Regions from separate parts of the Novosphingobium sp. 11B genome, predicted to be linked through region 4. Evidence: riboswitches for the same ligand, from Rfam matches in the RefSeq annotation. Region 4 holds a riboswitch; each other region holds the start of a gene.
What was found. A riboswitch is a leader RNA that binds a small molecule or an ion and turns the genes downstream of it on or off. The one in region 4 is predicted to bind cobalamin.
Positions count from the first base shown of each region.

Region 1 (8,721 bases), on a different contig from region 4:
GTTGGCATCCCGATGCCAAAGCGCATGCGCAGCACACGCTCCTCACGCGGGGTCAGCGATGCCAGCGTGCGAGTTATCATTTCCTTCAGGTTGGCCTGAATCGCCGCGTCCACCGGGATTACGGCGTTCTCGTCCTGGATGAAGTTGCCAAGGCTGCTGTCTTCCTCATCGCCGATCGGCGTTTCGAGCGAGATAGGCTCCTTCGCGATCTTCAGAACCCGCTTCACCTTTTCGAGCGGCATCGACAGTTTCTCGGCCATTTCCTCGGGCGTGGGCTCACGGCCCTGGTCATGGAGGAACTGACGGCTGGTGCGCACCAGCTTGTTGATCGTCTCGATCATGTGGACCGGGATGCGGATCGTGCGAGCCTGATCCGCGATCGAACGCGTGATCGCCTGCCTTATCCACCAGGTCGCGTACGTCGAGAACTTGTAGCCGCGGCGGTACTGGAACTTGTCGACCGCCTTCATCAGCCCGATGTTGCCTTCCTGGATGAGATCCAGGAACTGCAGACCGCGGTTGGTGTACTTCTTGGCGATCGAGATCACCAGACGCAGGTTCGCCTCGACCATTTCCTTCTTGGCGATGCGCGCTTCACGCTCCGCCTTCTGGACCATGTTCACGATGCGGCGGAACTCGGGGAGCGCCATGCCGGTGGCAGTGGCGATGTCCGAGACTTCCAGACGGATGCGCTCGGCAGGTTCAGCCTCGTTTTCTGCGAAGGCAGCCCACTTCTTGTCCTTCCCGGCCACTTCTGCGACCCAGGCGTCGTCCAGTTCGCGGCCCGTATAGGCTTCGAGGAAATCGGCGCGCTTCACCTTGTGACGCTCGGCCAGACGCAGCATCTGCCCGCCCAGCGTCGTCAGGCGACGGTTGAAGGTGTAGAGGTTGTCGACCAGATACTCGATCTTGGCCGCATGGAACTGCACCGATTCCACCTGCGCGGTGAGATCCTCGCGCAGTTGCAGGTACTGGTCTTCCTTGGCGACCGGGAAATCGATGCCCAGCGCCAGCGCGTCGAGCCGATCGCTCTGCAGGCGCTCGAAGGTGCGGAACAGTTCGGTGATAAGCGCGAACTTCTCCAGCGCCTCCGGCGTAAGCGCGGCTTCCATCTGACCGAGGGAGAGGGTGTTGTCCTCTTCATCGTCCTCGACCTGACGCTTGGGGATCGGGTTGCCGTCCTCGTCGATTTCCTCCGAGTTGTCCTCGCCGGAATCGTCATCGTCCTTGAAGGAAGGCCCGGCGGTGGCAGCGGAAATCTCGCCGTCGCCATCGCCCTCACCGTTTTCGGCCAGATTTTCGGGCTGCGGCTCCTTGGAGAGCATCGCGTCGAGATCGAGAATCTCGCGAAGCTGCATGTCGCCGTTGTTGAGCGCTTCGGACCAGCCGATGATCGCGTGGAAGGTCATGGGGCTTTCGCAAAGCCCCATGATCATCATGTCGCGGCCGGCTTCGATGCGCTTGGCGATGGCAGCCTCGCCCTCGCGGCTGAGCATCTCGGCGGCGCCCATCTCCTGCAGGTACATGCGGACCGGGTCGTCGGAACGCGCGAGCGTGTCCGCCTTGCGGGTCTCGCCGGGACGGCGCCGGGAATTGCCTTCGTCGAACCCGGTATCCGAACCGGAATCGTCATCGCCGCCATCGACGGCTTCCACGCCGTCTTCCTGCTCACCGTCCTCATCGTCATCATCGTCGTTCTCGACGATCTTGACGCCCATTTCCGAGATCGCGGCCATGATGTCCTCGATCTGATCGGTGGTCATCTGGTCCTGCGGCAGCGCGGCATTCAACTCCTTGACCGTGATGACGCCCTGGCTTTTGGCGCGCGCGATGAACCGCTGGACCGAACCCTTGTCCAGGTCGAGAAGAGGAGAGTCGTTGTCGCCGCTGCGATCGTCGTTAGTCATGCAATCCGTTGTCGTTATTGGCCTTTTCATGACGATGGTGACGCCAGGACAAGGCTAGGTTCTCAGATCATCAGCCTGATGATGCCGGTGAAGGGCGGCCTACAGGCAGGGATGAACCACTTCAGGTCTAAGGTTCAAGCAATGCGGCCGGACATCGGTTCCAGGAGCAAGCTGGTCCGCCCGCATGCTGCACGTTCGAATCAAGGAAACACGTCCCTCGTCCCGCAGTCGGCCTGTCGAAGGCAGCTTTGATCAAGGCCTTCGACATAAGCCGCTCGATGTCCGTCGCCGATCGCGATGCGATCGAGGAAAGCCCGAGATGAGGCCATGACCTCCTGCGGCAGCCATGGCCAGATCAGTCAGCGCTGGACCAGATTCACGGCCGACGCCTTGCCCCGGCGATCGATCTCGATTTCGAATTCGAGTTGATCGCCTTCCGAAAGGCCATGCAGACCGGAGCGCTCGACGGCGCTGATATGCACGAACGCATCGGGCTGGCCGTCATCGCGGACGATGAAGCCGAAGCCCTTCATGCTATTGAAGAACTTGACGGTGCCGGTGGCCTTCTCGCCAGTGGACTGATTCTGAACAGGTGCGGCACTTCGCTCGCGACGTTCGGCAACGATGACCTCGCCCACGATGGTCAGTTCGGAAGCGGAAATCTTGCCGCCTCGCTCGACCAGCTGGAATTCCAGCTGCTGACCTTCCGCCAGCGTTTCGAGGCCGGCGGACTGCACGGCGCTGATGTGCACGAATGCATCGTCGCCGCCGCCTTCAAGCTGGATGAAGCCGAAACCCTTGTCGGGGTTGAAGAACTTGACCGTCCCACGGCCCTGACCGACAACCTGGCCCGGGCCGCCGCGCGAACCGCCACCGCCACCGCCAAAACCGCCGCCTCGCGATCCGCCGAAGCCGCCACGCTGGCCGCCACCGAAGCGGTCACCACCGCCAAAGCGATCGTTGCCGCCGCCCCAACGATCATCGCCGCCGCCGAACCGGTCGCGACCTTGGCCGCGATTTCCCCTGTCGAATGTCATCTTTTAAGTACCTTAAGCTAAGTCCGAGAAACCTATCCTCGCGAGTGAACGTAGCACGCAAGGCCGCAGAACCCGTTTCAGGGTGCAGGATGAAAGGCGATAGCAGCGCAACGACGTCTTGGCGACCAGAGTTCTGCGATCGACTGCGATGCATGGCACGGAGGCGACTTTAGCACAGCGATGACCGAAATTTCACGCAATTCGACAATCGATCCGGCCGTCGCCGACCCTTGCCAGGCGCTCGGAAGCAAATTTTGCTCCCCGGAGCGGCCCGTCAGCCCTGGCATCGCTAGTCGGGAGTTCAGGATACAGGCCGTACCTGGACGCCATACAGACAGGCTTGTGCCGTGAAACCGTTTGAGATAGCGCGCCATATCTGCCCTTCATTGGTGCAGACAAGATCGCGCTGGTGCCTCGAAAGAGGCTTAAAAGGGAACACGGTGAGAAGGCATGCCCTTCGAATCCGAGGCTGTCCCTGCAACTGTAAGCGGTGAGCGCGATGCATATGTGCGGTGGGGCAAAGGTTCCTGCCGCCAGTCACTGGGCCGGACGCTGCAACATGCGAGGCCTGGGAAGGCCTTGCATCGTCGCATTGACCCGTGAGCCAGGAGACCTGCCTGCGTCTGGTCGCTCATGCCGTGGTCCAGGGGGTGGCCAAGGCCCGGAATCATTCCGTTCGAGCGACGAACCAGCGGTGGAGGCCGCATCGGTTCGCGCAGACGGTCGCCCGCGGCGTCCGACCGCCGGCGCGCGTCGACCGTCTTGATGGCGGCAAGCCTCCCACCCAGTCGCAGGCGTCGGGGGGAATGATGATGAATTTGATGAAAAGCGCTGCGCTGGTGCGCATCGTGGCAGGTACCGCAATGGCGCTGGCGACGATGCCCGCCTGCGCCGAAGAGGCACCCGCCGGCGGCGCGGATGGCGGTTCCGGCGAAATCGTGGTGTTCGGACGCGGCGAGGCCAAGATCGGCACCGCCCATGCCGCCAGCGAGGGCAGCGTCGGCGGTTCCGACCTGCTGGTCCGTCCGCTTCTGCGGGTCGCCGAACTGCTTGAGGCGGTGCCCGGCATGGTAGCGGCGCAGCATTCGGGCAGCGGCAAGGCCAACCAGTACTTCCTGCGCGGCTTCAACCTCGATCACGGCACCGACTTCACGACTTATATAGATGGCGTGCAGATGAACCTGCGCAGCCACGGGCATGGCCAAGGCTATCTCGATCTCAACGGCCTGATCCCCGAGATCGTCGCCCGCGAAGATTTCCGCAAGGGGCCGTACCGCGCAGATGGCGGCGACTTCGCACTGGCCGGCGCGGCCTACATGACGACCATCGATGGGTTCGACCGCCCGTGGATCTCGGTAGAGGGTGGATCGTACAAGTCGGGGCGGCTGGCCGCCGGTGGCACCATCAAGGATGTGGCGGGTGGCAGTCTCACGCTGGTGGGGCAGGCAAAGCGCTATGATGGGCCTTGGCAGCAGGCGGAACACCTTCGGCATTACTCCGGCTTCGCGAAGTACACCGCGCCCGCCGGCGAAGGCACCGTCGAAGCCTCGCTCCACGCCTACCACGCCACCTGGCGGCCGACCGAGCAGATCCCCGAACGGATCATCGGCAGCGCGCTGTGCCCTGACGAATTCTGCTCGCCCGATCCTTCGGCGCGTGGCCGCACAACGCGCTTCGTCGGCAACGTCGCGGTGCGACAGCCGAACTGGAGCGCTAATGTCTATGCCCAGTACTACGACTGGAACATGTATTCGAACCCAACTTATGCCGATCCGGACGGCACCAGCGCGCAGATCGACCAGTTCGACAAGCGCTGGGTCGTGGGTATCACCGCGCGCAAGCAATGGGCTGTGGGCTCGACGCTGCAACTGAGCATGGGCACTGAAAACCGCTACGATCACATCGGCAACGTCGGGGTGGATCGCACCGAAACCCGCGCCTTTTTGTCCTCGCTGGGTCGATATCACGTCGAGGAACTGTCCGGCGCGCTCTATGGCGAAGCGACCTGGAAGCCGTTGCCCGGCCTCAGGCTAACCGGAGGCCTGCGAGGCGACTACTACCACTACGCCGTCCGCGCGCGCGACGCCATGGCGACCGAACTGGGAGCCGGCAGCGGACACGATTCGATCGTCTCACCCAAGGTATCGGCAGCCTACGAGATCGTCCCGCAGTTCGAAGTCTATGCCAACTGGGGCCGCGGCTTCCATTCCAACGACGTGCGCGGTGCGGTGAACGTGGAATCGCCCGTGCCCGTTCTGGTGCGCGGCACTGGCAAGGAACTTGGCGGGCGCCTGCAACTGGGCACCGTCTCATTGACCGCGACGTACTGGTGGCTCGACGTGGGCAGCGAACTGCGCTTCGTCGGCGATTCCAACGCGGTGGAGCCGACCGGCGCCAGCAAGCGTCATGGCTACGAGGTGGTCGGGTTCTGGCGCCCGCTGCCGTGGCTGGCGCTCGACGGCAGCTATGTCGCCAGCCACTCGCGCTACGACAACGGAGATCGCATTCCCAACGCGGTCGAGAACGCGGTCTCCGCCGGCGCGGCGATCGTGCTCGATCCGTGGGAGGCGAGCGTGCGCGTCCGGCATCTCGGCCCCTACCCGCTGATCGAGGACAACTCGCTGCGCGACAAAGGCAGCACGATCGTAAACGCCCGCGCCGCATGGAAGGGCCGCAAGATCGAGATCTACGGCGAAGTGCTGAACATCTTCGACAGCCACGACAAGGACATCGCGTACTACTACGAGTCCTACATCCCGGCGTTCGACACCGATGGCCCGGTCGAGGGACGTCTCAGCCGCGTGATCGAACCACGCACGTTCAAGATCGGCGCACGCTACACGTTCTGATCACCAGCCACGCCCTGTCCCGTCATTCGACGGGACAGGGCGTCGGTTGCCGCTTATCCGGGCCATGATCCGGGGATGCGTTCTACGCTTCGTGTACATCTACACCGTACCGCAGGAAGCGACGAGCGAGACCATAAGCGACATTGAGGCCTGTCTTGCAACTGGCGGCGCATGCAGGGTTGGAAGAAAGGCCGATCAGGCTGAATGTGCACTCGCCATCTCGGAAGCGCTGCGCGCATCAAAGGTTCGGCCCAGGTCAGCGAGCTTCACAGCACCCAGCCGGGCGACCAGCAAAGCCTCCGCCTCTGAAAGCGCATCCGCCAGCGCCTCGTTGACAGCCGCCTCAACCGCGCAATCAGGATTGGAATGCTCGCTGCCGATAGCAAAGATGCGTGGTCCTCCTACCGCTCGATGTACGTCGAGGAGCGACACGGTCTCCAAATCTGCCGCGATAGCCCAACCGCCACCATGCCCTTTTTCCGAGCGCACATACCCTGCCTCGCGCAGACCAGCCATCGTGCGTCGGACGACAACGGGATTGGTTCCCAGCATCTCTGCGATAGTTTCGGACGTCATTGCCCCCTCATGCCGCGCCATATGGAGCAGCACGTGGAGCATTCGCGAAAGGCGACTGTCATTACGCATATTTCGATTCTTCGCATTCCAGCCGGATTGGCAAGCATCATGTTTCACGATACTTATTATGTTACATGATTCGTGGAGTGTGCGAAATGCGAGAGTTCGAGAACCCTGATCACTGGGATGCTGCCGCTCGGCACTATGAGAAGACTGCGCACCCCTTCACTGCTCGCTATGCCGAGGCGGCGGTTGCCAGAATATCCCTCGGGGCCGACAGCCACGTGCTGGACATAGCCGCAGGCACCGGTGCTTTGGCACTGGCTGCCGCGCGAACAGGCGCGAAGGCGCTGGCAACAGACTTTTCTCCAGGCATGGTCGCTCGTATCGCCGCCACCGGTCACCCCAATGTCGAGGCCAAGACAATGGATGGGCAAAACCTTGCGCTCCCAGACGGAGGGTTCGACGCCGTCTTCTCGATCTTCGGGGTCATCATGTTTCCCGACTGGCGCAAGGGGTTGGCCGAAATGGCCCGCGTTACGCGCCCTGGCGGCCACGGCATCGTGGCAACCTGGCAACAACGCGGTGCGGCGACCTTTCTTCTGCTCGGAGATATCCGTCGAAAGCTCTTCCCCGGCCGTGATGGCATGGCAATGCCGGAAGCCGTCGGCGTCCTCAGCGATCCGGGGAACTTCGCTCGCGAAATGATCCTTGCGGGCTATCGCGATCCCCGGATCGAGCCAGTGACGCATGATTATGAGCTCGACGTCGGGGCACTCGACGATCCCGATACATTGTTCGGCATGTCGCCCGACTGGACGAGCCTCAATGATGGGGAAAAGGCAGAAGTTATTACCGAGGTCAGGCAGATGGCGGGCGAACGCTCCGTATTGCCGATCCCTTCAACCGCGCTGATCGTGGTCGCTCAGCGTTGATATGCCGGGATCGTGCGCGACTGGTCGGGATTGGGGAGCGCCGTACTCGACCCTTTTCGGGGGTCCAGCGATCGAGTTCCGCCATACAGATGTAGGCCATCGGCAGTTGCTAGTGCAGCGAGGGCCAAGCGAAGACTGAAGATCAAATATCTGCATGCTTCTCCTGCCTCTTCTCTTCTCCGGAAAGCCAGAGCAGGGACATCGGCAGCAGCAGGAGCATGAATGCGGTGGCGGAGATGATGCCGCCCACGATCACGCAGGCGAATGGTCGCTGCGTTTCGGAACCGATGCCGGTGGAGAGCGCCGCCGGCAGCAGGCCCAAACCGGCCATCAGCGCCGTCATAAGGATCGGCCGCAGGCGGTCGATGGCGCCTTCAAGCACGGCCACGCGATAGGCATCGCCGTTCTCGTAGCGGTGCGTGATGTGCTCCAGCATGACGACACCGTTCTGCACCGATATGCCCGCCACGGCGATGAAGCCGACCGCTGCGGACACCGACATGTGGAGCCCCGCCATCGCCAGCGCCGTGACGCCGCCGACCGTGGTGAAAGGCACCATCGCAAGGATCAGCAAGGCGGAGCGCACCGAGCGGAATGCACCGAAAAGCAGGATGAAGATGCCGAACAGCGCGATCGGCACGATCACCTCCAGACGCTGCATGGCGCGCTGCTGGTTTTCGAACTGGCCGCCCCAGGTCATCTGGTAACCCGACGGCAACTTGATCTTGTCCTTCACCGCCTTCTGCGCATCGACCACAAAGCTGCCCTGGTCGCGCCCGTCGACGTTGGCCTTGATCGCCACGTTGCGACTGCCGTTCTCGCGGCTGATGCGCGATGCACCGACCTGAACCGAGACTTGCGCGATTTCACCCAGCGAGATCGTGCCGCCCTGTGGCAGCGGCACCTGTAGATGCGAGAGATCATCCACCGCGTTGCGCTGATCCGGCGCAAAGCGCACGACGATGTCGAAGTTGCGATCCGCTTCGTACGCGGTGCCGACCGTCGCGCCGCCGAAGGCGGTGGCGATGGCGGTGTTGGCATCGTCTGCGTTGAGGCCGTAACGAGCCATCGCATCCCGGTCGAGCACGGCGCGCACTTCGGTCTGGCCGCCAATCTTCACGGCATCCACGTCCGACGCGCCCGGCACCGCAGCCACCACCCGCGCGGTCTGCTCGCCCAGTTGCTCCAGCACGTTGAGGTCCGGCCCGGTGATCTTCACCGAGATTTCGCCCTTCACGCCCGAAAGGCTTTCCTCGACGCTGTCTTCGATCACCTGGCTGAAATTGGTGGGTACGCCGGGGATCTTGTCCACCTGCTTGCGCATGTCATCCTCAAGCGCGGCCTTCGAGCCGAACTTGGAACGCCATTCGCTGCGCGGCTTGAGGTCGATCAGCATCTGCAGGCTGGACGGTCCCTT
Region 1 is NZ_BAAILP010000272.1:19,465-28,185, reverse strand. It holds gene rpoD (RNA polymerase sigma factor RpoD) at 1-1,907, opposite strand, end outside; gene ACYPYD_RS23170 (cold-shock protein) at 2,267-2,944, opposite strand; cobalamin riboswitch at 3,335-3,579, shown strand; gene ACYPYD_RS23165 (TonB-dependent receptor) at 3,751-5,793, shown strand; gene ACYPYD_RS23160 (Rrf2 family transcriptional regulator) at 5,989-6,438, opposite strand; gene ACYPYD_RS23155 (class I SAM-dependent methyltransferase) at 6,525-7,304, shown strand; gene ACYPYD_RS23150 (efflux RND transporter permease subunit) at 7,447-8,721, opposite strand, start outside.
Region 1: another riboswitch for cobalamin. It lies ahead of ACYPYD_RS23165 (TonB-dependent receptor); the one in region 4 lies ahead of cobW (cobalamin biosynthesis protein CobW).

Region 2 (8,721 bases), on a different contig from region 4:
TCGATGGCGGCGCCGGAATGCAGCGCCACGGCCGCCTCCACCGCCACCGCCTTGCGCGACAGGCCGAGGTCGTCGATCCCGGTGCCGCGTCCGATCCAGTCCTGCGCGGAGCCGCCCAGTACGGCGGCGCAGAGCGCGGCGGCGGGCGTGGTGTTGCCGATGCCCATCTCGCCCACCAGCAGCAGCCGGGTATCGGCGCCCAGCGCGGCGGCGCCCCGGTTAAGGGCGTCGAGGCATTCCTCCGCGCTCATGGCCGCCTCGCGGGTGATGTCGCCGGTCGGCCGGTCGAGATCGAGCGCCACCACCGAAAGCCGCGCGCCGCAGGCCGCCGTCAGGGCGTTGATCGCCGCGCCGCCCGCCTCGAAGTTGGCGACCATCTGGACGGTGACTTCGGGCGGGTAGGCGCTGACGCCCTGCGCGGTGACGCCGTGGTTTCCCGCGAAGACGACCGCCTGCACCGGGTCCGCCTCGGGGCGCTCGCTGCCCTGCCATCCGGCCATGAACACCGCGATGTCCTCCAGTCGGCCGAGCGCGCCGGTCGGCTTGGTGAGGCGGGCCTGACGGTTCAGCGCGGCGGTGCGGCTGGCCTCGTCGGATTCGGGCAGCGCGGCGAGGGCAGCGGCGAAGGAGGCGGGATCGGCGAAACGGGTCATGTGCAGACGTAGCCTTCCGGGGGCGTGCGGGTGATGAAGTGGCCCTTCACGCCTTGCGGCCATTCCTTGAAGGGGACGCGGCCGTGCTCGCTTTCGGCGTGGCGCGCGGCATATTCGAGGATGGCGCGGGCGGCGTCTTCGTCCGGCGTGAAGTCGCCCAGCACGTAGCCGACTTTGCCCGGTGCGCGGATGTGGACGGTGCAGTGGCGGCTGCAGGCGAAGAGGCAGGGCATGGCCTGGATCTGCACGCCCTGCAGTTCGGGGTCGGCGGCCTGAACGCTGCGCATCGCCGCTTCGAGCAGGGCGCCGCCCCGCTGGCCGGTCTCGTCCTCGCGGGCGTCGGCGGTGTGGCGGCAGGTGTTGCAGACGACCACCGAAGGGCCGGGAGGTACGGGGGTCAGCATGGGGGTGTCACCTTGGTATTGGTGGTGAGGCCCACCCCGCTGTGGTTGAAAAACTGTCCGTCATCCCCGCGAAGGCGGGGACCCATCTGATGCCGTCGCAAGAGGCGAAGTCCGGAGATGGGTTCCCGCCTTCGCGGGAATGACGACGATACAATCACAGGCGGTCGCGTTCCGGCCGGCAGGTCCTCCCCTCCCGCTTGCGGGAGGGGCTGGGGGTGGGCCTTTTCGGGTTGGGCCTTCCTTGTCATCAGAACCGGCTGCGCACGCCGACGTAGACCGTCCGTCCCAGTGCGGAATAACCCGCCGCCGTCTGGTAGTCCTTGTCGGTCAGGTTCTCGACGCGGCCTTGCAGCATCAGGTTCTCCTTGATCCGCACTTGCGCGCGAAAGTCGATCAGCCAGTAGTCGTCCAGCTTCGCGGTGCCGGTGGCGGCGTTGAAGGTCTCGCCCGAGTAGCGCGCCGCGACGCTGGCGCGAAGCCCTTGCGGCAGGTCGATGCCCGCTTCGGCATTGGCCATGTGGCGCGGTACGCGCTGCAGCTGGCGGCCGTAGGTGGACGAACCCTCGGTGCGGTCCTCGGCGCGGGTCCAGCTGTAGTTGCCCTCGGCAAACAGCACGCCCAGCTTCGCCGACGCGGCGAGTTCCAGGCCGCTGGCCTTGGCCGTCTTGACGTTGGCGTAGTAGCCGAAGCGCGTGGTCGTGGTGCCGGGGATGTAGCACGCGGCGGGCAGCGTTCCACTGGTCGGGCAGTAGGCGAAGTCGATCAGGTTGTCGGTGTCGCGCTGGAACCAGGTTGCGGAGAGGCGCAGGGCCTCGCCGAAGTTCTGCTCGGCGCCCACTTCCCAGCCCTTCGCCTTCTGCGGGGCGAGGTCGGCGGTGCCGTAGGCGCTGTACATCTGGTAGAGCGAGGGGGCTTTGAAACCCTCGTCATAGCTGGCGCGCAGCACCGTGGCGCCTCCGTTGGGGGTATAGGCCGCGCCCGCGCTCCACACGGTCTGCCCGCCGAAGCGCGACTGGTGATCGTAGCGCGCGCCGCCGTCGAGGGTGAGGCCCTTGACCGGGCTCACGCGCAGTTCGGCGTAAAGGCTGTCCATGTCCACCGAGTAGGGCGTCAGCGTATAGGGCGTGGCGGAGTTCGTCGGCGAGGCGGTGGTCATCCGCTGCTCCTCGCGCTCGGCGCCGAACACGGCCTGGATCGCGTCGCTGAAGGTGTAGGTGCCCTGGTACTCGTAGCGGCGCAGGCGGCCGTGCGCGTCGAAGGTGATCGCGCGGATCGAGCGGGTGGGGTCGAAGTTCTCCCGGTCGGTGACGTTCTGCAGCACCGCGACGCGGTTGACCAGCTTGCCGTCCAGCAGCGCGAAGTTGAGGCCCGCGTAGCCGGACCATTCCTTCGTGGTGCCATAAGCGAGGGTGTCGCCTGAAGTGCCGTCGAAATCGTTCTTCCCGTCGGCCCAGTAGCCGCGCAGGTCGAGGCTGACGCCGGGGGCGACGCGCACCGTGACGGTGCCGCTGGCGGCGCTGCGCTGGAAACCGTCGGCCTCGGTCCCGTTCGCGCGGGCGGAGATACCGTCGGTGGTGAAACGCGAGGCGGAGAGGCGCCAGTCGATGAGGTCCGAGGTGCCGCCCACGCCCGCGCGGGCGGAGACGGTGTCATGGGTTCCCGCCTCAACGGCGAAGCTGCCTTCGAGCCGCTCGGTCGGGCGGCGGGTGCGCACGTTGACGACACCGCCGGTCGCGTCGCTGCCCCACAGGATCGACTGCGGCCCGCGCAGGATCTCGATCCGGTCGACGTCGTCGAGCAGCAGGTTGGAGAAGCCGTAGCCGCCCGCCGTCGCCGAGGGGTCGGACAGGCGCATGCCGTCGATCACCATGACGGTCTCGCCCGCATCGGCGCCGCGGATGCGCAGCGAGGTGGTGGTGCCGTAGCCGCCGTTGCGCGACATCGAGACGCCGGGGGTGCGCAGCAGGGCATCGGTCAGGGCGATGGGTTGCAGGGCGACGATCGCGGGCTCGCCCAGCACGGTCACGGTGGCGGAGACGCGCTCGATCGCGACGGGGGTGCGAAGCGCGCCGACGACGATGTTGTCATCTTGCCGAGTGTCGCCGTCGGTATCGCCAGGTGCCGTTGTGGTATCGTTGGGTGCCGCTGTGTCGGCGAATGCCGGAGAGGCCGAAGCGAGCAGTGCGATAGCGGCGGTGGTAATGATAAGATATTGTTTCACTTGTATTCCTTCATGCGAACGGCGGTGCTCCGTCGGCCGGTGAAGGATATTGGGACAGTGGGCGCGGACAGGCAGCGCAACACCTCCCGCAAGCCCCCTCAGGCCGCCGGAACGATGGCTGTCGTTGCGCGAGGAATGCACTTCCCCCGTTCGTCCGGCACACCCTGTCCGGTCGAAGAACGACGGCGACGGGCAGGTCTCCTGGCTCACGGGTCATCGCCGATTTCGGCCGCCTTCTCAGGGGCTTGCGCCCCCAATGGCATGTGGCAGAACGGCTCTCCGCTTACAGTTGCAGGGGCAGCCCGGGTATCTCACCCGCGTTCCCTTTCAATCCCCTCGCGGGGAACCTGTCGCGGCGCGGCAAGTATCGTGCGCCGGGGCGCCGCGCAAGAGGCCAATGCTTGCGCCGACCTGCCGGAAACCATAGGTGCGGGATCGATGGACACTCCGCGCCAAGACGATGCCCCCGCCTGCCCGGCGTACCTGGTAAGCGCCCCGTCCTCGGGTCAGGGCAAGACGCTCGTGACTGCGGCATTGGCCCGAAGGCACCGCAATGCGGGCAGAAAAGTGCACGTTTTCAAGGTTGGACCGGACTTCCTCGACCCCATGGTGCTCGAAGTCGCGAGCGGCGCGCCGGTCCATCAGCTCGACCTGTTCATGTGCGGCGAGGCGCAGTGCCGCGCCCTCCTGCACGAAGCGGCGCGCGAGGCCGACCTGATCCTCGTCGAAGGCGCGATGGGCCTGTTCGACGGTGACCCCAGCGCCGCCGACCTCGCCGAACGCTTCGGCTTTCCGGTGCTGGCGGTGGTCGATGGATCGGCGATGGCGCAGACGTTCGGCGCCCTGGTCCACGGCCTCGCGACCTACCGGCCGGGGCTGGAGGTCCATGCGGTGATCGCCAACCGCGTCGGCAGCGCGCGGCACGCGGAATTGCTGGAGCAGGGCGTGCCTGCGTCGGTGAAGTGGCTGGGCACTTTCCCGCGCGAGGCCGGAGTGACGCTGCCCGAGCGGCACCTCGGGCTGGTGCAGGCAGCCGAGGTCGCGGATCTCGACGCGCGACTGGATCGGGCGGCTAGCCTGCTGCCTGATGCCGTGCTGGACCTGCCGCCGCCGGTGAGCTTCCCGGCGCCCGAGGTCCCGGAGGAAAGCCCCAATCTGGGGGGTTTGCGCATCGCCATCGCGCGGGACGAGGCTTTCGCCTTCATCTACCACGCCAACTTGCGATGGCTGGAACGGGCAGGCGCGCAGCTCGCCTTCTTCTCACCGCTTCATGACGCGCGATTGCCCGATTGCGAGGCGATCTGGCTCCCCGGAGGTTATCCGGAACTGCATCTGCAGACGCTTGCCGCGAATGCGCCGATGCTGGAAGCGATCCGGGCGCATCATGCGGCGGACAGGCCGATTCTCGCCGAGTGCGGGGGCATGCTCTACGCCTGTGCATCGCTGACGGACGTAGAGGGGTATCGGGCCGATCTGCTCGGATTGCTGGAGGGGCACGCCGCGATGCAGCGGCGTTTCGCCGCCCTCGGCATGCAGCACATCGCGCTGCCGGGAGGGACCTTGCGCGGGCACACGTTCCATTATTCACGGCTGGAAACCGGGCTCGTACCGGAGGCTCGCGCCAGCACGCCGGACGGGCGGGACGGGGAAGCGCTCTATCGCGTCGGCTCGCTCACCGCGAGCTACATGCACGCATACTTCCCGTCCGCTCCCGAAGCGGCGGCGCGGTTTTTCGTTCAGGCTTCGACCAGCGACTGACCTTTGGGGAAGTCGGGGTCCTTGCGCGGATCTTCGCTGGCCTCGACGATGCCGGGTTCGGGCACTCGGAAGACCTTCGCCGCGTCCGCCTTGTCGCCGAGGTTCTCGCTCGAAGACAGGCTGATAAGCCAGGGCGAGAGGAACAGGCCGACGATGATCGGCGAGAGCCAGATCGCCGTCGTCATGTCGAGGAACGCCGTCGCCGTCAGGCCCGCGCCGAGCAGCAGATGCTCACGCAAGTCGGGCAGGACTTCGCGCACGGTGATGCGGCGGGCATCGCGGGTCTGGGTGTTCCAGCCCGCCGAGATGCCCAGCAGCAGCCCGAGCAGCGCCTTGGTCTGTGTCATCATGGTGATCGGTGCGAGCAGCATCGCCAGTACCGTCTCCAGCAGGACCGAGCGCACGGCCGCGAAGCCGCCGCCGAAGCTGCGGCGCCGCTCGCCGTCGGCCAGGACCCAGATCAGCCCCATGATCTTGGGGCCGAACAGCAGCATCACCGTCAGCGCCAGCACGCTTGGCGGGGCGAGGGTGACGAAGCCGCCATCGCCATGCGTCGCGACCTGGCCGATCATCGTCAGGATCAGCAGCAGCCAGCCCGGCGAGGTGAGGTAGGCCGATGCGCCGATCAGCAGGTGCAGGCGGCTCGCCCAGTGCAGGCCCGAGGCGCCGAGGAGTTGGAGGTGCTGCAGGTTGCCCTGCATCCAGCGGCGGTCGCGGATCGCCATGTCGATGATCGTTGGCGGGAATTCCTCGTAGGAACCGCCGATCATGACCATGTGGACGGCCCAGCCACGGCGGCGCAGCAGGGCGGATTCAAGCATGTCGTGGCTGAGGATATGGCCGCCGAAGGGCGCCTTGCCGGGAAGCTCGGGAAGACCGCAGGCCTCGGCGAAGGCGCGGGTGCGCACGATCGCGTTATGGCCCCAGAAGTTGGCCTCCGAGCCCGACCACCACAGCAGTCCGGCGCTCGCGATCGGGCCGTAGGCCTCGCTCGCGAACTGCATCCAGCGCTGGAACAGGGTTCGCGCGTTGGTGATCATTGGCACCGTCTGGAGCAGGCCGATCGAGGGGCGCTCCTCCATGATCGAGGCCATGCCCACGATCGTCTCGCCGCTCATCATCGAGTCGGCGTCGAGGATCAGCATGTTCTCGTAGGCGCCGCCGAAACGCTTGACCCATTCGGCGATATTGCCGGGCTTGCGCGCGATGTTCTTCTCGCGGCGGCGGTAGTAGATCTTGATCGGCGCGTGGTCGGCCAGTTCGTGCCAGGCGGCTTCCTCGCGCTTGCCGTGGAAGGGGTTGGAATCGCTGAGGACGAAGAAGTCGATCCACGGCGCGCCGCCGGCTTCGGCGATCGAGTAGGCCATGGCGCGCACGCGGGCGAAGACTTCCTCGACGCCCTCGTTGTAGACCGGCATCAGCACGGCGGTCTTGTGGCGCAGGCTGGAAGCCGGGCTGGGCAGCGCGGTGAAGCCGGGATGCTCGCCGGTGATGAGCTTGAGGAAGCCCATCGTCGCGGTGACGAAGCCGAACGAGATCCAGCAGAACAGCGGCACGAAGAACACCAGCAGCAGCGCTTCGACCCAGTCGAGCCCGTCGCGCGAGAGTTCCATGCGCACCGTGCTCGATGCGGCGAGGCCGATGGCGGCGGTGAGCGCGAGCAGCAGCAGGCGCTTGACCAGCATCCCGTGCGGCGCGGTTTTCACCTCGCGTGCGCCGGGCGGATTGCCCCACAAGTTCTGGATCGGCATCGCCATGGGCGATTCGGCCGGAAGCATCGGCGAATGGTTCATCGGCGTCGCACTCACGTTTCAATGGCCTTGATAACGGTCTCACTGAGCGCGGAGTTGCCGCGCTTGAGGAAAAGACGGAACTGGGGCTGGGTCAGGGCGGCGGATCGCACGTCGATCATCGCCCTCCAGCGCCCGTCCGAGCGCGCCACCGGATAGGCGACGGAGGAGACCACCGCAGCCTTGGGCAGGTCGGTATCGGGCGTGACGCCGCTGGTCCGGTCGAGGCCCGCCAGCGCGGGACCGGAGAAGTCGAACACGAACTTGCGCACGCCTTCCAGCGGCGGCGAACCCGGACTGCCGCCGGGGCCTTCGAAGACATCGACGCAGCGTGAGCCGCCATCGATGGTCGGGTCCTTGGACGTCCAGGTCAGTCGATAGGCGAAATCGCGGCGCTGCCCGGCCTTCGCCGGACGGTCCGCACGCCAGAACAGCGCGATATTGTCGAGCGTCTCACTGTTCGTCGGCATTTCGTAGAGGCCGACCGCGCCCGCGCCCCAGTCTCCCTTGGGCTCGACCCAGAGCGAGGGGCGACGGTCGTAGAATACGCCGTCGTCCTGATAGTGATCGAAAGCCTGATCACGCTGGAGCAGGCCGAAGCCCTTTGGCGAATCCGAACGCAGCGCATGAAGCCGCGCCACCGCGGGATTTTCCAGCGGCCGCCAGACCCGCTCGCCATTGCCCGACCAGATCGCGAGGCCGTCCGAATCGTGGATTTCCGGCCGCCAGTCGCCGCGCGCGCGGGCGGGGCTCGACTGATCGTACCAGAACATGCTCGAAGCAGCGCCGAGGCCCAGTTGCTTGACGTCCTTGCGCAGGAACAGCGCCGCAGTGACGTCCTGCGTCACCCCGTTCGCCGTCTTGCGGCAATCGAAGGCGTAGGCCCCGGCAAGGCTCGGCCCGTCGAGCAGGGCATGGATGCGCACGCTGTCGGCGCCGGTCTGCTCGATCCAGAAGCGGGTGAAGTCGGGAAACTCCTCGCCGGTGGCAAGGCCGGTGTCGATGGCGATGGCGCGCGCCGAGAGGCCATACTGGTCGCGGTCGCCGGAGGAGCGGAAATAGCTCGCGCCCTGAAATGCCAGCCAGTCGCTGCGGCCGGTCGCGTCCATGACGCGGAAGCCCACGGCGTCGGTGTTGTGACCGCCGACGTACAGATCGCTGGTATCGACGATCGCGCGCGCCTGCCCGCCCTCGACCACCGCGATCGTCACTGGTTTGGGCGCGGTGCCGCGCACGGCGGGGAACAGCCGCACGTTGCCCGCGACCATCGGCGCATCGCCGTAAGTCAGCTTCCCGGCCGCATCGTAGTCGGCGGCGGCGCGCGTGGATTCGGCGATCGGCGCATAAGGCTTGCGGGCGAGATCGCGGGCCTGTGCCACCAGGCGATCCCACGAAAACGGCTCGGGCGTACCGAGACGCCCGCCCGTCGCGGCCTTCACCCCGTCAGGCAGGGCGCTTGCCGCTGCGAGCGCCGCCATCAGCCCCATGGCCGTGCGGCGCGACATCTGCGCGTCGTCGTTCAGAATGCTGCTTACCCTTGTTGCCTCGGATTTTCCGTCGAATGCCCATACGCACGGACGCGGCAATTGTTGCAGGAGGAACCTTTCATCCGCCTGACTGGCCGCCTCCGGCCGTCGCGTCCCGCCAACCGATGATCGCGCGATCGCCGGGTTTGAGGTCGTTCGCGAAGACTTCGGTGCGCTTCCCGTCGCTGGCGCCGACGGTGACGTAGACCCGGCGCGGCTCGCCCCCGTCGAGCACGAAGATGCGCTCGCGCCGCTGCGGACCGCGCGCGCCCGGCTCGAATTCCAGCGCGGCATTGGGGACCAGCAGCACGTTCTGCCGCTCGGGCAGTTCGATCTCGACGGTGGCCTTCATGCCGGGACGGACTTGCG
Region 2 is NZ_BAAILP010000143.1:1,047-9,767, forward strand. It holds gene cobT (nicotinate-nucleotide--dimethylbenzimidazole phosphoribosyltransferase) at 1-653, opposite strand, end outside; gene ACYPYD_RS13270 (DUF1636 domain-containing protein) at 650-1,057, opposite strand; gene ACYPYD_RS13275 (TonB-dependent receptor) at 1,305-3,278, opposite strand; cobalamin riboswitch at 3,453-3,644, opposite strand; gene ACYPYD_RS13280 (cobyrinate a,c-diamide synthase) at 3,717-5,036, shown strand; gene mdoH (glucans biosynthesis glucosyltransferase MdoH) at 5,015-6,829, opposite strand; gene ACYPYD_RS13290 (OpgD/OpgG family glucan biosynthesis protein) at 6,841-8,331, opposite strand; gene ACYPYD_RS13295 (efflux RND transporter periplasmic adaptor subunit) at 8,432-8,721, opposite strand, start outside.
Region 2: another riboswitch for cobalamin. It lies ahead of ACYPYD_RS13275 (TonB-dependent receptor); the one in region 4 lies ahead of cobW (cobalamin biosynthesis protein CobW).

Region 3 (8,721 bases), on a different contig from region 4:
AGGTTTTCGTGGCTGACGCGCTGCGAGCGGGTCATTAGCGAATAAGCGAACTGCGGCAGGTCGAAGCCGAGGTAGCGGTCCAGCGTCTCGAACCACTCGGTCGAATTGCGGGCCGAGTTCTGGATCTTGAGCACCTCGACATGGCGCTCCTCCTGATATTCGGCGAGCGCGGCCGCCAGTTCCTCGCGGCCCGTGATGCCGGGGCGGTCCAGCACTTGCGCCAACTTGATCGCGTCTTCCAGCGCCAGCTTGGTGCCCGAACCGATCGAGAAGTGCGCGGTGTGGGCGGCATCCCCAAGCAGCACGACGTTGTCGAAAGACCACTGCTTGCAGATCACGCGGCGGAAGTTGATCCACGCCGCCGAACCGCGCAAGTGCGTGGCGTTGGAGATCAGCGGGTGGCCGTCCAGATGGCGCGCGAAGATTGTCTCGCACAGCGCGATCGAATCGGCCTGCTCCATCGCGTCGAGGCCAAGGCCGGTCCACGTCTCGGGCGAGCATTCGACGATGAAGGTCGAATGCGTCTCGTCGAAGCGGTAGGCGTGCGCCCAGATCCAGCCTGCGTGAGTCTTCTCGAAGATGAAGGCGAAGGCATCGAACAGCTTGGTGGTGCCCAGCCATGAGAACTTGTTGGTCTTGGTCTGGATATCGACGCCGAACTTCTCTTCGTTGGCGGTGCGGACCATCGAATTGATGCCGTCCGCCGCCACGATCAGGTCGAAGTCCGCGAACTGCGACAGGTCCGCGTCGAACTGCGTCTCGAAGTGCATCACGACGCCCAGCTCGCCCGCGCGGGCCTGCAGGATCTGCAGCAGGTGCTTGCGGCCGATGCCGATGAAGCCGTGGCCCGAGGAACTGACGGTGTTCTCGCCCACGGTGACGTCCACGTCGTCCCAGTGCGCGAAGCTGTCGACGATGGTGGCGGCGCTGACCGGGTCGTTCGCCTGCAGGTTCACCAATGTCTGGTCGGAGAACACCACGCCCCAGCCGAAGGTGTCGCCCTTGCGGTTGCGTTCGAAGACGTGGACCTCATGCGCAGGGTCGCGCAGCTTCATCGAGATCGCGAAGTAGATACCGGCAGGTCCGCCGCCGAGGCACGCAATACGCATGGATGTCTCTCCTGAATTGCTTCATGCCTAAACTAATATGGTTGCACGTGCAAGTTGTTTGAGCAGGGAGATCCGGCGAGCGCTACCTGCCGTTTCGCCTGCCGAATATCTCGGGCAGCGCGGCCAGCGGCAGCACGCAGAACAGCCATAGCATCGCGCCGATGAGGGCGGTCTCGGCGCCCGCCATCGATGCGACGCAAGCCAGCGCGAGCAATATGGCGCCGCCTGTCCGCCATGCGTCGGCGCGGTCCTGCGTCTTCGCCCGCCGGATCGCGTGAAATCCCGCCGCAGCCAGCAGCAGCGACAGGAACGTTGCCGCGATCATGGGCTCACCTTCGCGTTCATGCGGCGCGTCACCCTCGCGGCCGCGATCCACAGGACGATGCCGATTGCGGTAGCGGTGAGGTCCGCTCCGGCCCGTATCCAGTCGCCCCTCGGCAGCGTCGTCGTGAGCGGGAGGTTCGCCAGCGCGCTCGTTACCGGGAGCGACAGGCACAGCAGCGCGGCGAGCTGCAGTTGTTCGCCCCATGCCCGGCCCCAGGGGCGCAGACCGGCGTGGATCAGGGATGCCAGCCAGGCCAGGAAGTAAACCGAGGCCGCCATGGCGCGCCTGTCATCCATGCCCGGGGCCAGCAGCCGTTCGCCGTGGAGATAGGCCGCGCAGGCGATCACGTTACCGGCTACGGCGGCGACGGTGATCCGGCTCGCCATGGCCTGAAACGGCGACATCGTCTTGCGGGCGCGCTTTTCGGTGAACAGGATCAGTCCTGCCGCGACCATCGCGGCGCTGGCAAGGCCGGTGAGGAAATAGAGCCACCGCGCGACCGGGCCGCCCCACTCGATGAAGTGCAGCCCGGCAAGGAACGCCTGCGTCTCCCTTGCGGGTGAGCGCTTCACCAGCACGCGCAGCAGCTTGCCGTCGGAGCCTGCGAAGTCCACGCGGTCGGGGAAGTTGGCGATGCGGTCGTCGCGCTGGCGCCAGATCTCGACCACGGCATTGGCGCGGTCGGGCTGGCTGACATAGATGTTCACGGCAGGTCCGCCGCCCCAGGCCCGTTCGGCGCGCGGCAATAGCGCCGCGAGGTCCACGGTGCGGCGGGGCGCGCCCGGCGGCCAGTCGCCATCGATGCCGCCGTCGATGTAGAGCGATTGCGCGGCGGCGGTCTGGTAGCCTTTCACATCGCCGCCGTTCAGCATGGCGACCCCGGCGGGAATGTAGGCGTAATAGATCAGGACGAGGCCGGTATAGGCCATCATGACGTGGAACGGCAGCGGCAGCACGGAGAGCACGTTGTGCGCGTCCATCCACGCCCGCTGGCGCGAGGCCCCGGGGCGGAAGATGAAGAAATCCCGGAATATCCGCTTGTGGATGATCACGCCGCTGATCGAGGCGGCGAGCATGGCGAGGCCCGCCGCACCGACGATCAGGAAGCCCAGCTGGCTGGACTTGCGATCGATCCCCAGCGTGTAGTGATAGCGCATGAAGAAGAACCCCGCGTCCATGTCGCGCGGGATGCGGGTGCCGGTCTGCGGGTCGAGCCGGTGCGTGGTGGCCTTGCCCGCGCGGTCGGTCCAGACGAGGCGCAGCACCGGCTCGCGCGGGGTGGGGATGACGATGCGCCACTGCCGTGCATCGGGCGCGACGCGGGTGAGGTACGCGCGGCCCATTCGCACCGCATGGGTGCGGTCGATGGTGACGGGAGAGCGCAGTTCGGGCGTCGTCCAGAGATTGATCTCGGTGTAGAACAACGCCAGCGATCCCGTCAGCAGGACGCCGAACAGCACCCAGCCCAGCAGCAGCCCGCACCAGGTATGAAGCCAGCCCATCGACTGGCGCAGGGTGTCCTTCACCGCCCCAGCCCCAGCAGCAGGCCCATGGGCAGCGCCGTGCCCACGAGCAGTTCGCACCAGATGCGCGTGACGCTGCGGACCGCGAAGGCCCGCAGGATCACCGCGACGAACACCATGAAGGCAAGGCAGGTGGCGAGGATGTTCGCGTCCACGCCGTCCATCGGCAGCACGCGTACGGCTGCGCCGATCCACGCGTAGCACAGCGCGTAGGCGCCGACGGTGGCCGCCAGCACGCGCGCGGCGATCGCGCGCCAGTTCGGCTCTCGCCCTGGCTTCGGCCTCCCCGCCACGGTCAGAACCGCTGCTCGAAGGTGACCGCGACGCTGCGCGGCTCACCTAGGACCCACTGCGAGGTGGAGTAGCTGTTCTGGACGTAGATCCTGTCGAAGACGTTGCGCAAGTTGAGCGTCACGCTCGTCTTGTCTGCAAGGTCGTAGCGGGCCGAGGCATCGACCAGCGTATAGGCCGGGATGCGCCGGGTATTGGCGGCGTCGGAGTACCGCTTGCCGACATACCGCAGGCCCGCGTCCAGATGCAGCGGCTGCACCGGCCGCCATGACAGCCACAGGTTGGCCGCCTTTTCCGCGACGCCGATGGGCATGTTGCCGTCCCGGCTGACCAGCGCGGTGCCGACCAGTTCGTCGAAGTCGTCGTACCGCGCGTTCAGGATCGTGCCGTTGGCGAGCACGCTGAATTCCTTCGTCACCGCCAGTCCGAACGAGGCCTCTACGCCGTAGGAAGATTGCTGTCCGACCTGCACCGACACCGTGGGATCGTTGGCGGATCGGGTCAGGATCTTCTTCTTGACGATGCGATAGCCCGACAGCGTGAACTCGCCGCGTCCGTCCAGGAAAGTCGCTTTGATCCCGGCCTCCCACTGGCGCCCGGTGGAAACGTCGAAGGTGGTCTGCGCCAGCGTCGCCGTGAGGAACGCCGTCACCGGGTCCGCCGCCGCCGAATACTGCGCATAGAGCGAGATCGTGTCGCTGGGGTTGTAGACCAGCCCCGTGCGCCAGCTGGTGCTCGGATAGCGGGCGGTGTAGTCCGCCGCCGGATCGAGGGCATCGTGCCGCTCGGTCTTCGGACGGTCATAGCGCAGCCCCGTCACCAGTGAGAGCCGGTCGGACAGCGAGAGCCGGCTTTCGCCGAACAGCGCCCATTGCTGCACATCGGTCTTGTACTTGTAGCGGGTGCCGAATGTGCCGTCGAGGAACGTGCCCGGCGTATAGTCGCAAGGATCGACGAGGTCGAAGCGGCTGTTGGGCGAACTGTCGGTGCGCAGCAGCGAGCCGGTGTTGTACTCGCCGCCCAGGCTCAGGCGGTGGTCCATGCCAAGCAGTGTATGATCGAACACCGCGTTGAAGCGGTCGCCCCACTGTTTCGTCTTGTAGACAATCTCCAGATAGCTCGAGCGGCGGATCTGGTCGCCGGACCAGGCATAGCCCTCGGCATTGCGCCAGTGCTTGAAGCCGGTGAGATAGTAGGCGACGTTGGTGATCGTCACCCCCTCGGCCGGTGTCCATTCGGCCTTGGCCTGGGTCCAGGCATCGTCGAAACGCAGCGAGCGGTCGGCGATGTTGTAGTTCTTCTTGCGGATTTCGCGCACCAGCTTGCCGTCGCGCAGCGGGGTGCCGTACCAGATCGTCGGGTCGAGGTCGGCGCGGTCGTGCGTCAGCGTCAGCACGAGGTCGTCGCGCGCCTGCCAGCGCAGTGCCGCCGAAAGCGCAAGACTGCGCGATTGCCCGCGCTCCATCCACCCGTCCGAACGGGTGTAGCTGAGATCGACGCGGTACGAGAGCCTGTCTCCGATCGGCCCGCCGATCCCGCCCGCCGCCGCATAAGTATCGAATGAACCGCCGCTGAGACGGACCTCGCCTTCGACCTGCTCGGTATTGGGCTTCTTGCGCACGACGTTGATCGCGCCGCCGATGCCGCCCTCTCCATAGAGGACCGAGGCCGCACCGCGCAGGACCTCGATCCGCTCGGCCATCCACGGGTCGGCGGGGAAGGTCTGCGTGGTCGTCGTGTAGACGCGCATCCCGTCGTAGAGCTGCATCACCGAGGTGTAGCCGGTGAACCCGCGCGAACTCAGCGAGTAACCGAAGGCCGAGCTGTTGTTGATGAGCCCCGGTGCGCGCGCGGCTGCGGCAACCACGGTGCGGTCGCCCAAGCTGCGGATCATCTCCCTGGTGATGACGTCGACGCTGGCCGGCGTCTGCATCGGCGTGAGGCCGAGGCGGCTGGAGGCGTCGGCCTGCTGGCCGAGTTGCAGGACACCCGCCTTGCGCGCGGTGACGACGATGTTGCCCGCATCCGTGTTATTGGCATTCTCCGGCGCCGTCTCGGCGGCTTCCTGCGCCTGCGCCGAACTCGCGGACATGCCAAGCACGCAGAATGACGCGCCCGAAGCGATCAGGCCGGAAAGAAGCGATCTCGTATTCATGTTGTAACCCCCGTTGCGTTTCCCAGTCGAACGGACAGGTTCCCGCGAGAGGGGTGTCCCCCGCGCGGGTGCAGCGGCGGAATCCGGGCGCGAACGAGCGACCGGCGAAACCCGCCGTTGCGGCCTGGCCGCAAGTTCGTCGCTCAGACGGAGTACACCGTGCCGCGGCCATCCCCTGGACCAAGGCAAGAGCGACCGGACGCTGGCAGGTCTCCTGGCTCACGGGTCGTCGCGCGATGCACGGCCTTCCCAGGCCTCGCAGGAGTTAGCGTCCGGCCCAGTGGGTGCGGCAGGGCACATTGGCCTGCCGCGATATGCATCGCGCTCACCGCTTACAGTTGCAGGGACAGCCTCGGCTTCGAGGGGTAGCCCCTCTCACCGCGTTCCCTTTTAAGCCCCTTTCGGAAGGCACCAACGCGATCGTGTCCCCCTTTTCGGAGGGACGGGCGGGGGATTATTCGCTGCGCGCACGATTTGCAAGCCGTTCGCGTGGGGCCTTCCGTAAGCCCGTCCTGCGAGTTTTCGGTTGCAACCTTGCTTTTCATTTTGGGCAACCCGTGCAATTTGCGGTGCCGATGACTGATCCACGACTCACCCTGATGGAAGCCATAGCCACGCGAAAGTTCGTGACGGCGCGCTACAACGGCAACACGATCACGCTTGCCCCGCACATGCTGTTCGAAAGGCACGGCGATCTTGTCGTCAGTGCCATGAACCCCGCGAAGGCACGCCGCAGCGACGAGGAGCCGGGTCTCGGCCAGTTCAAGCTAGCGGGCCTCTCGTCGATGGAACTGCTGAACGAGCACTTCGAGCCTCTGCCCTCGTACGACGGTACGCCCCCGCGCAGCGATGATTCCCTGATCCTTTCGGTCTGATCGCCCGATATCGCCAAGGTGATCGGCGGGTAGCTTCTAAAGTGTGCCCCATGTCTTCATGATCCCTTCCGAACGCCGCGCGATGACGCGGCACGGGATGAGGCAGAAGACATGCAGGCGCAGGACATCGTCGCAGCGGCAAGCGAACGGACCGGATTGAGCGACTTCGGCGATCCCGCGATCCTCGAAGGGCTTGGCGTGTTGCTGAAGTCCTACGAGGACGAGGCCAGATTCACCGAAGCCGGGATGGCGCGATCGGTCGATGCACTGGTCGCCGCGATGGCGAACCGGATGCGGGTGGAAGACTGGCTGGCGCGCCATCCCGAACTTCTGGAGCGCCCGGTCGAGAAGCCGCTGTTCGTCTTCGGCCTTCCGCGTACCGGCACCACGCTGGCGATCAACCTGCTGGAAGCCGACCCGGCGCGCCGCGCGTTCCTGCGCTGGGAAGCGTTCGATTCGGTGCCGCCGCCGCTGGTGCAGGAACTTCACGCCGGTCCCCGTCACGATGCCTGCCAGACGCGAACGCTGCAGGGGCTGAAGTACGCGCCGCAGATCGCCGCGATCCATTACGAGGAGGCCGACAGCCCGACCGAGTGCCAGTTCGCCATGGCGCCGTCGTTCTGCGCGCAGCTCTACGATTCCCAGGCGGACATTCCGGGCTACCACCGCTGGTTCCTGGACGAGGCCGACTACGCGCCCGCCTTCCGCTACGAAAAGCGGCTGCTGCAGCTGCTTCAGGCCAATGCCCCGGGGCGCTGGACGCTCAAGAACCCCTGGCACCCGTTGTTCCTCGATGCCCTGACGGCCGAGTTTCCCGACGCGCAACTGGTCATGACGCACCGCGATCCGGTCGAAGTGCTGGGCTCGGCCTGCAGCCTCGTCAAGGAAGTGCGGCGGATGTACAGCGATCAGGTCGATCTTCGGGCCATCGGAGAGAATCTGTTGGAGACGTTCGACCTGATGATCGCGCGGTCGAACGCCTTTCGTGCGAAGCACGGGCACGATGCGATCTTCGACGTGCAGTATCGCGATCTGGTGCGCGACCCGCTCGCCACGGCGCAGGGCATCTACGAAAGGTTCGACGAGCCTTTCACGCCGCAGGCCCGCGCAGCCATGGAAGCCTACCTGGTTGCAAACCCCAAGGGCAAGCACGGCAAGCACGAATATGACCTGGCCGAATTCGGCCTCAGCCGCGAAGGCGTCCGCGAGCACTTCCGCGACTATATCGAGCAGTACGGGATCGCGGTGCGGGCGTGATCGATACGGGTGAAGGCATCGTCACCTGACCCTGCTTCGTCATCCCCGCGAAGGCGGGGACCCATCTGACGATCGTGCAACAGGCGCCGTCAGGAGATGGGTTCCCACTTCACGGTAATGACGGTGATATGTTGGAGACGGATGCGCGTAGGCCGCGCAACTGCGTGGGCGACTGGCCGAACCAGCGCCTGCAGCTGCGGGAGAATACTGCCTGTTCCGCGAACCCCAGCTTCTCGGAAATGCCGCGGAAATCGATACCGGTCTGCTGCAGGTAGTACAGCGCCAGATCGCGGCGGACATCGTCCTTGACCGCCTGGAAGCTGGTGCCCTCCTGCTTCAGTCGCCGACGAAGGGTCCGGTGATGAATGGCGAGGGTGCGGGCGATTTCGGCACTGCCGCAGTCGTCCCGGGTCAGCTTGCGCAGGATCAGCCCGCGCACTTCGGCGTCCACGGGTGGACGCTGCTTCGGGAAAGTCCTCTCGATGTAGGCGACCAGATCGCTGCGGACCTGCGCGTTCTGGGTGAGCACCGGAGTGGCAAGATCCCGGTCGGAGAACGTGATCCCGTCTGCGGGCTCGCCGAAGTGCACGTCGCAGCCGAAGTAGCGGCGATATTCAGCCGGTCGCGACACGGGTTCATGCCGAAAATGGATAATGCGCGCGCGGGCATAGTCGCCGGTCATCTCCATCGCCTCGAGATGGCCGACCAGCAGAATCTGTTCGATGGCCTGAATACGGTCGCGGCTGGTTTCGAGAAGCAGTTCGTGCCCGGCAAAGATGGTGCCCTCTTCAGGCTCGGGTCGCAGCCACACACGCGCGGCGCGGCTGTGAGCGTTCGTATGAGCACTGGCGAAGCGCAGGGCGTCCCCGAATGTCTTCGAATTGCGCATGGTATTGCCCAGCGGCCCGAAAATCGCGCCGCCGCGTTGCCGCAACGCCAGCCGCATTCCGAAATCGGGGCAGTTCAGGCGATCTGCGGCAAGCGCCAGTAACCGGATCGCCTGCGGATAAGTCAGCTCCGCAGCGTCGTCGCGAAAGTCCTTTGCCGCCATTCCGACCAGTGGCAGCAGTTCGCCGACATCGCCGCCGAGGGATTGCACCAGTTCCGGGAAATGGCGCAGCAGCGGAATGTTGAGCTTCGAAAACTCGGCATCGGCGATCAGCGGCATCGGCAGGTCCTTCGCACC
Region 3 is NZ_BAAILP010000064.1:41,262-49,982, reverse strand. It holds gene ACYPYD_RS05905 (bifunctional salicylyl-CoA 5-hydroxylase/oxidoreductase) at 1-1,109, opposite strand, end outside; gene ACYPYD_RS05900 (hypothetical protein) at 1,192-1,434, opposite strand; gene ACYPYD_RS05895 (PepSY-associated TM helix domain-containing protein) at 1,431-2,960, opposite strand; gene ACYPYD_RS05890 (hypothetical protein) at 2,957-3,250, opposite strand; gene ACYPYD_RS05885 (TonB-dependent receptor) at 3,253-5,403, opposite strand; cobalamin riboswitch at 5,591-5,832, opposite strand; gene ACYPYD_RS05880 (hypothetical protein) at 5,979-6,278, shown strand; gene ACYPYD_RS05875 (sulfotransferase family protein) at 6,390-7,535, shown strand; gene ACYPYD_RS05870 (AraC family transcriptional regulator) at 7,645-8,703, opposite strand.
Region 3: another riboswitch for cobalamin. It lies ahead of ACYPYD_RS05885 (TonB-dependent receptor); the one in region 4 lies ahead of cobW (cobalamin biosynthesis protein CobW).

Region 4 (5,103 bases):
CGCGGGTCCATCCCGGCGGCGAGGTAGTATTCGTCCACCAGCGCCTCGAGGTGCTTGAGCGGCCCGTAGCTTTCCGCGCGCGTCAGCGGCGGCGTCAGGTGATCGATGATGACTGCACCGATGCGGCGCTTGGCCTGCGTGCCCTCGCCGGGGTCGTTGACGATGAAGGGGTAGAGCTGCGGCAGCGGCCCGGCGCAGATCTCGGGGAAGCATGTCGCAGAGAGCGAGATCGCCTTGCCGGGCAGCCATTCGAGATTGCCGTGCTTGCCCACATGCACCAGCGCTTGCGCGCCGAACCGCCGCCCCAGCCAGACGTGGAAGGCGAGGTAGGCGTGCGGCGGCGGCAGCGCCGGGTCGTGGTAGGTTTCCTTGGCGTCGATGTTGTACCCCCGCGCCGGTTGCACGGCGACGCAGACATTGCCGAAGCGGTGGACTGCCAGCCGGAACGCGCCGTCCTTCACGAAGGGATCGGCAGAGGGCGCACCCCAGCGCTCCAGCATCTTCTTGCGTGCGCTTTCGGGCACTCCGGCGAAGGCGGCTTCGTAGTCGGCCAGCGGCAGCGAAATCTCGCCGGGTCGATCCAGTGATGTGAGGTCGTTGGTCACCCCGCCGGTCATCAGCCGCATCAGCGCCTGCCCGTCCTCGGGCGCGCCGCCGGTATCGTATCCGGCGGCACGAAGGCTGGAGAGGATCGAGGCCGCGCTGGCGGGCGTGTCGAGGCCGACGCCATTGCCGATCCGCCCGTCGCGGTTGGGATAGTTGGCGAGCACCAGCGCCACCTTGCGCTGCGCGGGCACGGTACGGCGCAGGCTCGCCCAGTTGGCGGCGAGGTCTGCTACGAAGGCCACGCGATCGGGCGCGACGCGGGGGACGACGATGCCGCACTTCGTCACTTCGTCGAAGCGTTCGGCGGCCTTGAAGGCGACGGCGCGGGTGAACAGGCGGCCGTCGAGTTCGGGAAGCGCCACGTTCATCGCCAGATCGCGCGGGCCGAGGCCGCGTGCGGCGGCCTGCCAGTCCGCTTCCTCGACACCCGCGAAAGCGACCTGCAGGATCGGGCAGTCGGCGCGTTCGAGAACCCCGCCGACGCGCGGCTCGCCCGAGGACGAGGAGGCGAAGCTGGTGGCATTGACGATCACGTCGGGCGCGATCTCGGCCATCAGGCCGCCGAGCCAGTCGATGGCGAAAGGCTCTCGCAGCGCGCGGACATGGACGGCGGCGACGTTGAACCCGCGCATTTGCAATGCGGCGACCATCGCGTCCACGGCGTCGAGCGTGCCCGCGATCATCAGCGCGCGGTAGAATACCAGCAGCACGACAGGGGCGTCGGGGCGCCATGATGCGCGCAAGTCGGCCAAGCTCGGCCGATCCACGCCTTGCAGGTAGAGCCCGGCGTCGGCCACCGGCACCGGATCGTCCGGCTGGCCGCAGTCCGCGCCGATCAGCCTTGCGGCGGTGCGCAGGAACGACAGGGCATTGGCGCTGCCGCCCTGCCGCAGGTAGTCGCGGAGGTGCTCGACCGTCTCGGCGGGGAGGGTGGAGGCGACCGTCAGCGTCGGATCATCCTCACGCCCGTCGGCGATGGCGGCGAAGGCGATGCCCTTCTCGCGGGCGATCAGCGCGATTTCGTCGATGCCGTAGGGCCAGTAGCTCTTGCCGCCGAGCAGCACCACGCAGACGAATTTTGCGTGGGCGATCACCTTCTCGACGTAAAGGTCGACCGAATACGGGTGCCGCAACTGCAGCAGGTTGGCGAGGCGGACGCTCGGCGCGCCCTCCGGCAGCCCTGCCGCCGCTTTGGCGAAGCAGGCGAGTTCGCTGTCCGCCACCGTCAGGATGACGACGTCGCCCGGCGGCTGGTCGAGGTCGATCGCCTCCTCGCCGTTGGAGATCGTGCCCGGGGTGGCGGAAAGCAGGTGCATCAGGCGGCGCTCGCCGGGCTGACGGCAGTGCGAACCGCCCTGGATTGCTTCACCCGCTGCGCGGGTTCGCAATGACGGAGGAGGGGGGGAAGCCGCAGATCTTCGTTCAACGCCGGTTCGCCTCCCCACCGCTCGTCATTGCGAGCGCAGCGAAGCAATCCAGGGCGGTTTGCGCGGCTCTGGATTGCCGCGCTACGCTCGCAATGACGAAGGTTGGGGTACATGGTTGTGCTTACGCCGGGACCGAACCTAGCACACCCGCCAGCGCGGCTTCGATGGCCGCGCGGTCCAGCCCCTTCTGGCCGATAACCACCAGCTGCGTGCGGCGCGGTTCTTCGAGCTTCCACGCGCGGTCGAAGAAGTGCTGGATGCGCGGGCCGACGCCCTGCAGGACGAGGCGGCTGGGCTTGCCCGCCAGCGCGACCATGCCCTTCACGCGCAGCACGTCGTGCGCGGCGATCTGTTCCTTCAGGCCTACCAGCAGCGCGTCGAGATCGGCCACTTCGCCGCCGTTCAGGATGAAGGTGTCGAAGTCGTCATGGTCGTGATCGTCGGCCAGGCCGTCGATGTGCGACTTGCGGCTGTCGAGGTCGTCCTCGGCCGCCGCGACGATGCCGAGCAGCGCGGCGATATCCACCGCGCCGTGGTCCGCGCGCACGATCTTGACGCCGGGGCGCGTCTCGGCGGCGACGGTCTTCTCGACTTCGGCCAGCACGTCCGCATCAACGAGGTCGGTCTTGTTGAGCACCACCATGTCGGCGCAGCCCAGCTGTTCCTCGAACAGTTCCTCGAGCGGGCTGTCGTGGTCGAGGTTGGGATCGGCGGCGCGGGCGGCGGCGAGGGCTTCCTCGTCCGTGGCGAAGCGACCGGCGGCGACGGCATCGGCGTCGATCAGGGCGATCACGCCGTCCACCGTCGCGCGGGTGCGGATGTCAGGCCACTGGAAGGCCTTGACCAGTGGCTTGGGCAGCGCGAGGCCGGAGGTTTCGATGATGATGTGGTCGGGCGGCGTCTCGCGATCCAGCAGCTTCTGCATCGTCGGCAGGAAGTCGTCGGCCACGGTGCAGCAGATGCAGCCGTTGGCGAGTTCGAGGATGTCGTCCTCGGGGCAGGCTTCGTCGTTGCAGCCCTTGACCAGTTCGCTGTCGACGCCGACGTCGCCGAACTCGTTGATGACGAGGGCGAGGCGGCGGCCCTTTGCGTTCTGCAGAAGGTGGCGGATCAGCGTGGTCTTGCCGGCGCCGAGGAAGCCGGTGATGACGGTGGTGGGTACTTTGCTCAAGGCTCTCAACTCCCGCGCCGGCGACTTCTCGCGGCGGGGCGTACCGGCGCTTTCGCGCCGGCGCGGGGCAGGGGCGACGGACAGGCGCGAAGACGCCCGGCGACCTGCTCCGCCGCGGCCCCGGGCCGCATGCGTGTCGTCGCTCAGACGGTGAACCGTGCCGCGGCCATCCCCTGGACCAAGGCAAGAGCGACCAGACGCCGGCAGGTCTCCTGGCTCGCGGGTCACAGCTTGATGCACGGCCTTCCCGAAGCCTCGCATGTCGCAGCGTCCGGCCTCAGTGGCTGCCCGTCCCGCTGGGGACAGGCGATGTGCATCGCGCTCGCCGCTTACAGTTGCAGGGACAGCTGCGGATTCGAACGGCGAACCGTTCCCACCGCCTTCCCTTTTAAGCCCCTTGCGGGGCACCGGCGCGATCTTGTTCCCGGCGGATACCGGGAGGCAGGGGTGGGCGCAAGTGTTGGTTTCAGCGTGCCGGAAGGATGCGGGCGCGGCATTCTCCGAAACCGATGGAAACGAAGCCGTCAGCGGCGGCGGTGGCGGTGATGGAGATTTCGTCGCCGTCCTCCAGGAACGTGCGGGTCTCGCCACTGGCCAAGGTGAGGGGCGACTTGTCGCCCTGCGACAATTCCATGAGGCTGCCGAAACCCTCTCGCTCGGGAGCGGAAATCGTGCCGGTGCCGAGCAGGTCGCCGGGCGTCAGGTTGCAGCCGTTGGATGCATGGTGCGCGACCATCTGGTTCACCGTCCAGTACATGTTGGTCGCCGGGCCGTGGCTGAGGCGATGGGGCGGAAGCCCGGCCTTGCGCATGGCCTGCGTGGTCAGGTGGACCTGCAGCATGACGCCCAGCGCGCCGTGGGCCTGATCATCCGCGTCAGACAGATAGGGCAGGGGCTGCGGGTCGCCTTCCGGTCGGGGCGGCTGGGCCGCGCGGAAGGGCGCGAGGGCTTCGGGCGTGACGACCCATGGCGAAATCGTCGAGTGGAAGTTCTTCGACAGGAACGGGCCGAGCGGCTGGTATTCCCACCCCTGCACATCGCGCGCGGACCAGTCGTTGAGCAGGCAAAAACCGGCGATATGCTGCGCAGCATCGGTGATCGGAACAGGCTCGCCGAGGTCGTTGCCGCGGCCGATCCAGACGCCCATTTCCAGTTCGTAGTCGAGCCTTGCAGTCGGCGCGAAGATCGGCGCATCGGCCTCGGGCGGTTTGCGCTGGCCGGTGGGGCGCACGACCGGAACACCCGAGGGACGGATCGAGGACGCGCGGCCGTGATAGCCGATCGGCACGTGCTTGTAGTTGGGCAGCAGCGGGTTGTCCGGGCGGAACTGGCGGCCGATGTTGTTGGCGTGATGGATACCGACATAGAAGTCGGTGTAGTCGCCGATGCGCGTCGGCAGGTGCAGCATGCAGGCTTCGACCGGGTGCAGCATGGGCTCGATGACCGGCCGCCTGGCTTCGTCGCAGAGCAGGTCGGAGAGGGCATGGCGCAGGGCGCGGCGGTCTTGCGCGGGAATGGCCAGCAGGCGGGCCATGTCCGCATTGCTGCAGATTTCGGCGAGGTTTGCGGGGACGAGGCCTGCTGCGGCCAGTGCCCGGATGTCCAGGACCTGGTTGCCGATTGCCACGCCGATCCGCGTCGGTGTCTCTTCTGAGGTTGAGAACACACCGAAGGGCAGGTTCTGGACCGGGAAGTCGCGGTGGCCGTCGGCGCTGTCGACCCAGCTTTTGCGAGCGGGGTCATGGGTTTCGTCGATGGTCCACCAGTTCACAGGTCGCTCTCCATATTCTCTCGTTGTCCCGGACTTGATCCGGGACCGCTGGCCTTGAACAGTCCACCTTTCGATGAGCGCAGACCAGCAAGGTCGCATCTAAAGACCGCCAGCGGTCCCGGATCAAG
Region 4 is NZ_BAAILP010000056.1:421-5,523, forward strand. It holds partial or broken gene cobN (cobaltochelatase subunit CobN) at 1-1,922, opposite strand, end outside; gene cobW (cobalamin biosynthesis protein CobW) at 2,155-3,204, opposite strand; cobalamin riboswitch at 3,390-3,631, opposite strand; gene fahA (fumarylacetoacetase) at 3,671-4,975, opposite strand.